Regions from separate parts of the Bradyrhizobium sp. STM 3557 genome, predicted to be linked through region 2. Evidence: predicted binding sites of a transcription regulator. Region 2 holds the regulator's gene; each other region holds the start of a gene.
What was found. The regulator LexA, encoded in region 2, represses DNA repair genes until DNA is damaged. The targets are predictions, from matches to a motif close to TGTTCNNNNTGTGTTCNG.

Region 1 (2,202 bases), 500 kb from region 2:
GTCGGCCGCGTCGGCGCCGACGATCATCTGCGTGCTCTGGCCGGCGGGCGCAAAGCGCGGTGGCTTCGCTCGCGTCGCTTTCGCCTTGGCATCTTCGGCCTCGTCGAGCCTCAAGCGCAGCCGCCCCATGGTCCGGCGGATCGCGCGCTGGTCCTTCTCCGGCGCGAGCTTCGTCAGGCTCGCTTCCAGCGGCATCTCGATATTGATGCTGAGCCGGTCGGCATATTTGCCGGCCTCGTTAAGCAGCGCCTCGTCGGCTTCCGGAATGGTCTTCAGGTGAATGTAGCCGCGGAAATGATGCTCCTCGCGCAATTTGCGCGCGACGCCCACGACTTGCTCCATCGTGTAGTCGGGGCTGCGGATGATGCCGGAGGAGAGAAACAGGCCTTCGATGTAGTTGCGGCGATAGAAATCTATCGTGAGCTTCACCACCTCGTCGACCGTGAAGCGCGCACGCGGCACGTTGGAGGAGGCGCGGTTGACGCAATAAAGGCAATCGTAATTGCAGGCGTTGGTGAGCAGGATCTTCAGCAGCGAGATGCAGCGGCCGTCCGGCGCATAGGAATGGCAGATGCCCATGCCTGGCGCGGTCGACCCAAGGCCCTTGCCGTCGCTGGAATCCCGCATCTCGGTACCGCTGGAGGCGCAGGACGCGTCGTACTTTGCCGCATCAGCCAGGATCTCAAGTTTCCGCGATAACTCCATGATTTTGAATCCCTTTGATTCCATTCGCTGAATCGCATCCGCGCCAAACTCGATTGACTCTCCTGGCCGCGTTAGCTTTATATTAGAACGTATCATGAACAAAGAGGTTCGTTGCGGGTTCATCTGCAAAGACCTGCAACGGCAAAAATCGAAGGAGCGGCGACGCATGACCGGCGCACGCATGAGCACGCTTGCGACTTTGCGCACGCGCATCGCGCGCCTGGAGGCGGGCGAGGGAGCGCATGAGGCGCGCCGCGTCGCGCTCGGCCATGCGCAGGCCGATGCGCTGCTGCAGGGCGGGCTGGCCCTTGGGGCGCTGCATGAGGTGTTCGCCGAGGGTGGACGCCAGGCCACGACCGCGACCGGCTTCGTCTTCGGTCTCGCTGGCCGTGTTGCCGCGCGACGGCCGCTGCTCTGGGTCCGGCAGGATTATGCCGAGCGCGAGACCGGGGCGCTGTCGGCAAGCGGGCTTGCCGAGCTCGGCCTCGATCCGCGCTGCCTGGTGACGGTGCGCGCGCCTGACATCGAGGCTGCCTTACGCATCGCAGCCGATGCGCTCGCCTGCGATGCGCTCGGCGCCGTGGTGCTGGAGGTGTGGGGCGAGACGCCAAAGCTCGATCTGGTCGGCAGCCGCAAGCTGACGCTCGCCGCACAGGAGTCCGGCGTCACCGCGCTGGTGCTGCGGGTCGCGGCATTGCCTGCGCCATCGACCGCCGAGACGCGCTGGAGCGTGCGCGCGGCGCCTTCGCTCCCCGCTGCAGCCTCGGAAGCATGGGGCGCGCCGCGGTTCGATGCCGAGCTCATTCGCAATCGCCACGGCCAGACCGGGCGATGGATCATGGAGTGGAGCTGCGATGATCAGTGTTTCAGCCAGCCGGCGGCGGATTCTCAGCCTGTGGCTGCCACGCCTGCCGATCGATCGCATCAAGCGTGGTCTCATAAGCGAAGGCGTCGCAGCGCGTGACGATGCACCCAATGTCGTCGTCATCAAGGACAGCAATGCGCTGTTGATCCATTCGCTCGACGAAGCGGCAGCGCGCTGGGGCCTGACGCATGGCCTGCCGCTCGCCAATGCCCGCGCCATCTGTCCCAATCTCGTGGTGCACGAGGCCGACATCGCGGCCGACGCAAAAACCCTGGAAGATATTGCCGACTGGTGCGACCGCTTCACGCCCTTGGTCGCGCTCGATCCTCCGCACGGGCTGTTGCTCGACATCACCGGCTGCGCTCATCTGTTCGGCGGCGAGGCGCGGTTGCTCACGCTGGTCTGCGATGCACTGACCATGCGCGGCTTCACGGTGTCGGCCGCGATCGCTTCCAATCCCGTCTGTGCACGGACGATGAACCGCCACGTCCATGGCCACGTCGTGCCTGATGGTGAGGAGGCGATCGCGGTGAGCCCGCTGCCGGTTGCGGCGCTCGGCGCCAGCGAGGCCATTACGCTCGGCCTGCGCCGCGCGGGCCTGAAGACCATCGGCGATATCGCCTCCCGGGGTC
Region 2 (2,202 bases):
TTGCGTCACCAGCACGCGGGTGCCGTCGGCGAATTCGATCGCGTCGTGATGACGATCCGGGACATGGCGCTCGAGCGTGTTGAACTTGGCGACGCGCGAACGGACCGTCTTGGTCCAGAACCAACGGCTGTCATATTTGACGTCGTCCTCGAATGCCAATTCCGTTCCGGGAAGCATGCAAACCGCGACACCGGGCTCGCTCTCGGACGCGAAGCCACGGGTCGACGTGCCGCGGAACGTCGTCGACATCAGCGTTTCACCCACCTTCGCCGGGCGGGACGCAACAGCATGCAGGCTATAGTCACACATCGGATCGCTCCTCGTTCGAGATAGCCGACCCGCGCTCCCCCCGGAAAGGCGCAGGCCTCTATCAGAGTGGACATCGATCGTAATCCTAGCGCGTCGTTCACGGCAATTCTGCGCTGACCATAGGCTAGCTCGATCACAAGCGTTTGAGCTTTAACCTACGGCAAAGCGAGCGCACAAAATCACTCTGCCGCCAAATACCTTCGGCACGCAGCATCAGTCCGACACGGCCGCCTGTTCGCGGGCCGGCGTAACGAGGCCCCCGTTTCAGCAAGTTCGCATCAGCCCCGCGAGAGACCAACTCCGGCGAACTTCGGCAACGCAGCAGCACTCGTCAGTCTATCGTACCCGTCCGGCTTTGGATCTGACGTTTGCACCGGGGCGCGCTGCGCCTGCACGCAAACGGCAAGTCCGCCGCAGGGATTAGTACTTGCGATACAGCCCGACCAGCTTGCCCTGGATCTTAACCCGGTTGGGCGGCAGGATACGGACTTCATAAGCGGTGTTGGCCGGCTCGAGCGCGATCGACGCGCCGCGGCGGCGGAAGCGCTTCAAGGTGGCCTCCTCGTCGTCGATCAGCGCGACCACGATGTCGCCGGTATCGGCGCTCTCGTTGCGCTGGATCAAGGCCATGTCGCCGTCGAGGATGCCGGCATCGACCATCGAATCGCCGCGCACCTCGAGTGCATAGTGCTCGCCATTGCCGAGCATGTCGGCCGGCACGCTGATCGTGTGGCTGCGCGTCTGCAGCGCCTCGATCGGCGTACCGGCGGCGATCCGGCCCATCACCGGAACGGCGACCGGCCGCTCGCCGTCATCCAGCGCGGGCGTGGAGGTGCGCACCTTGCCGAGATTGCCTTCGATCACCGAGGGCGTGAAGCCGCGCCGGTTGCCTGCGGCCTGCGACAGCTCGGGCAGCTTGATCACCTCGATCGCGCGGGCGCGATTGGGCAGGCGGCGAATGAAGCCGCGCTCCTCGAGTGCGGTGATGAGGCGATGGATGCCGGACTTCGAGCGCAGGTCGAGCGCATCCTTCATCTCGTCGAATGACGGCGGCACGCCGGCTTCCTTGAGCCGCTCGTTGATGAACCGCAGGAGTTCGTACTGTTTGCGCGTCAGCATCTCGATGAAGTCCCCAGGTTGATGTCGTCCGAGCTCCGCGACTGGTCGCTTGCGAAGGTCCGGAATTGCGTTACCGCAAGATACTCGAAACAAATCATGAACGGACACTATATGTTCGATATGTGTTCCGCAATCATTAATTTGGGGTGAATCCGCCCGGTTTTGACGATATCGAGCGCAGGAAAACCGGGTCTATCTGGCCCGGCAAAAATCGACGACGGTTCGGCGGCCAGCACAAGGCTTCCGTGTTCCCCCTTCTTGTGAAACCAAGAGCGGCTTTCCGTCAAATACTGAAATCCAGTTGCGGGTCCGTGTCGTTCTCGCCCAGCAGGGAAGACAAAGATACTCCCAGCAGGCGCACCGCCTTCGGAAGGGGCATGGCATTCTCCAGCAGACCGATTGCCAGGCGTGCGAGATCGTCACGGTCCGCGACAGCCGTAGAAACGGATCGGCTGCGCGTGATGATCTCGAAGTCCGCGAACTTGATCTTCAGCGTCACGGTTCGCCCCCGACTGCCGACTGACTCGCAGTGGCGCCACACCTTGTCGATCAGCGGCTCGAGCTCTGCGATCATGGCGTCGAGTTCGGCAAGATCGGTCCGGAATGTGTTTTCCGCACCGACCGATTTCCGGATTCGGTTGGCGCGGACTGGCCGTTCGTCGACGGCGCGCGAGATCCAATAGTAGTAGGCTCCGGCCTTGCCAAAGTTGGCGCACATGAACTCCAGCGCCTGTTTGCGCATGTCCAGGCCCGTGAAGATACCAAGCTGGTTCA
Region 3 (2,202 bases), 120 kb from region 2:
ACCTGAACGGGTGAGGTCCGGTCAGCGCGGTCGAAGCATCGCGGGCCGGAACAACGAGGAAGAATGGGACTGAAAGAGATGATGAAGAAAGTTCTGCTGGCGACCGTTGCTGTTGCCGCTTTGGGAACGGCACCAGCTTTCGCTGCGGACCTCGCTGCGAAGACCTACACCAAGGCTCCGGCGCTGGCGCCGTTGCCGACCTGGGCCGGTTTCTACATCGGTGGCATGGGCGGCTATGCGAGCGAAGACGCCGACATTTTCGCGATGAAGGGCGGCTTCGCCGGCGGCACCATCGGCTACAACTGGCAGGCTGCCAACATCGTGTACGGCCTCGAGGCCGATGCTGCCTGGGCTGACATCAGCGCCTCGGCTTCCGCCACCGTCGCGCCGTTCGGCCTGGTGACCGCCAGCAGCAAGGTCGACAGCACCGGCACTGTCCGTGGCCGTATCGGTTACGCCTTCAACACGGTCTTGCTGTACGGCACCGGTGGTTACGCCTGGGCCAACAACAAGATCTCGCTCTCCGCGCTCGGCGTCAGCGTTTCGGACGAGAAGTTCCTGAGCGGCTGGACCGCCGGTGCCGGCGTCGAAGTCATGTTCGCTCCGAAGTGGTCGGTCAAGGCCGAGTACCTCTACAAGAGCTTCGAGGGCAAGAGCTACTTCAGCGGCGCGCTGCCGACCGGAGACCTCAACCTGCACAGCGTGCAGGTCGGCGTGAACTACCACTTCTAAGATTGGCGGCCATCGGGCCTCGGTCGAAGCCTCCGCTCTGTCGAGCGGAGGCTTTTTTCTTTGCGCACTCCGTATCAGCACGGGTTCCCTATCCTGCTGCCACTTGCCGCCATGTCGCGAACGCATTGTTGATGATTCGCGCGCGGCACTGGAAATCGGCTATCGTTCTTCCTACGTTCCAGTCCAACATTCCCCCATTGGCGTCTGATGTCCGGCTTCCGGCGGAGCGCGCCTGAAACGACGTGCGCGACCTCTGCGCCAAGGGACCGATTGCCATGGATGAAGTGCTCAAGGCCAAGCAGCGCGCGCAAGCCAAGGAATCGAGCCTACGTGCGATCACCATTCGCGGCGCGCGCGAGCATAATCTGAAGAACATTGACGTCGAGATCCCGCGCGACAAGCTCGTGGTGTTCACCGGCCTGTCCGGCTCCGGCAAATCCTCGCTCGCCTTCGACACGATCTATGCCGAAGGCCAGCGTCGCTATGTCGAATCGCTGTCGGCCTATGCGCGCCAGTTCCTCGAGATGATGCAGAAGCCGGACGTCGACCAGATCGATGGCCTGTCGCCGGCGATCTCGATCGAGCAGAAGACGACCTCGAAGAACCCGCGCTCCACCGTCGGCACCGTCACCGAGATCTACGACTATATGCGCCTGCTCTGGGCGCGCGTTGGCGTGCCCTACTCGCCCGCCACCGGCCTGCCGATCGAGAGCCAGACCGTCTCGCAGATGGTCGATCGCGTGCTGGCGTTGCCCGAAGGCACGCGGCTCTACCTGCTGGCGCCGGTCGTGCGCGGCCGCAAGGGCGAGTACAAGAAGGAGCTCGCCGAATATCTCAAGAAGGGCTTTCAGCGCGTCAAGATCGACGGCAGCTTCCACGAGCTCGCCGAGGCGCCCACGCTCGACAAGAAATTCCCGCACGACATCGATGTCGTGGTCGATCGCATCGTCGTGCGCTCCGACATCGGCCAGCGGCTGGCGGAAAGTTTCGAGACCGCGCTGAAGCTCGCCGAGGGGCTCGCCGTCGTGGAGTTCGCCGACGCGCCGGCCGCGACTGACGAGAAGAAAGCCGACAAGAAGACCGCCAAGATCCACGACAAGAGCGGACCCGAGCGCATCCTGTTCTCGGAGAAGTTCGCCTGTCCGGTGTCCGGCTTCACCATTCCCGAGATCGAGCCGCGGCTGTTCTCCTTCAACAACCCCTATGGCGCCTGCCCCGAATGCGGCGGGCTCGGTGTCGAGCAGCATGTCGATGCCGACCTCGTCATTCCGGATAAGGAGCTGACGTTGCGCAAGGGCGCGATCGCGCCCTGGGCCAAGTCGTCATCGCCCTATTACCTGCAGACGCTGACCGCGCTCGCCAAGTTCTACAAATTCACGCTCGACACCAAGTGGAAGGACCTGCCGAAGAAGGTGCAGACCGCGCTGCTGCACGGCTCCGGCGAGGACGAGATCAAGTTCACCTATGAGG

Region 1: a site for LexA is predicted at 789-806, ahead of P6U24_RS14415 (ImuA family protein). Genes of this name have one in related genera too.
Region 3: a site for LexA is predicted at 896-913, ahead of uvrA (excinuclease ABC subunit UvrA). Genes of this name have one in related genera too.

The regions. Positions count from the first base shown of each region.
Region 1 is NZ_CP120697.1:3,201,105-3,203,306, forward strand. Features, by position in the region: gene P6U24_RS14410 (putative DNA modification/repair radical SAM protein) at 1-705, opposite strand, end outside; gene P6U24_RS14415 (ImuA family protein) at 872-1,669, shown strand; gene P6U24_RS14420 (Y-family DNA polymerase) at 1,560-2,202, shown strand, end outside.
Region 2 is NZ_CP120697.1:3,702,941-3,705,142, forward strand. Features, by position in the region: gene P6U24_RS16780 (hypothetical protein) at 1-309, opposite strand, end outside; gene lexA (transcriptional repressor LexA) at 730-1,428, opposite strand; gene dinB (DNA polymerase IV) at 1,712-2,202, opposite strand, start outside.
Region 3 is NZ_CP120697.1:3,821,158-3,823,359, reverse strand. Features, by position in the region: gene P6U24_RS17355 (outer membrane protein) at 82-732, shown strand; gene uvrA (excinuclease ABC subunit UvrA) at 1,008-2,202, shown strand, end outside.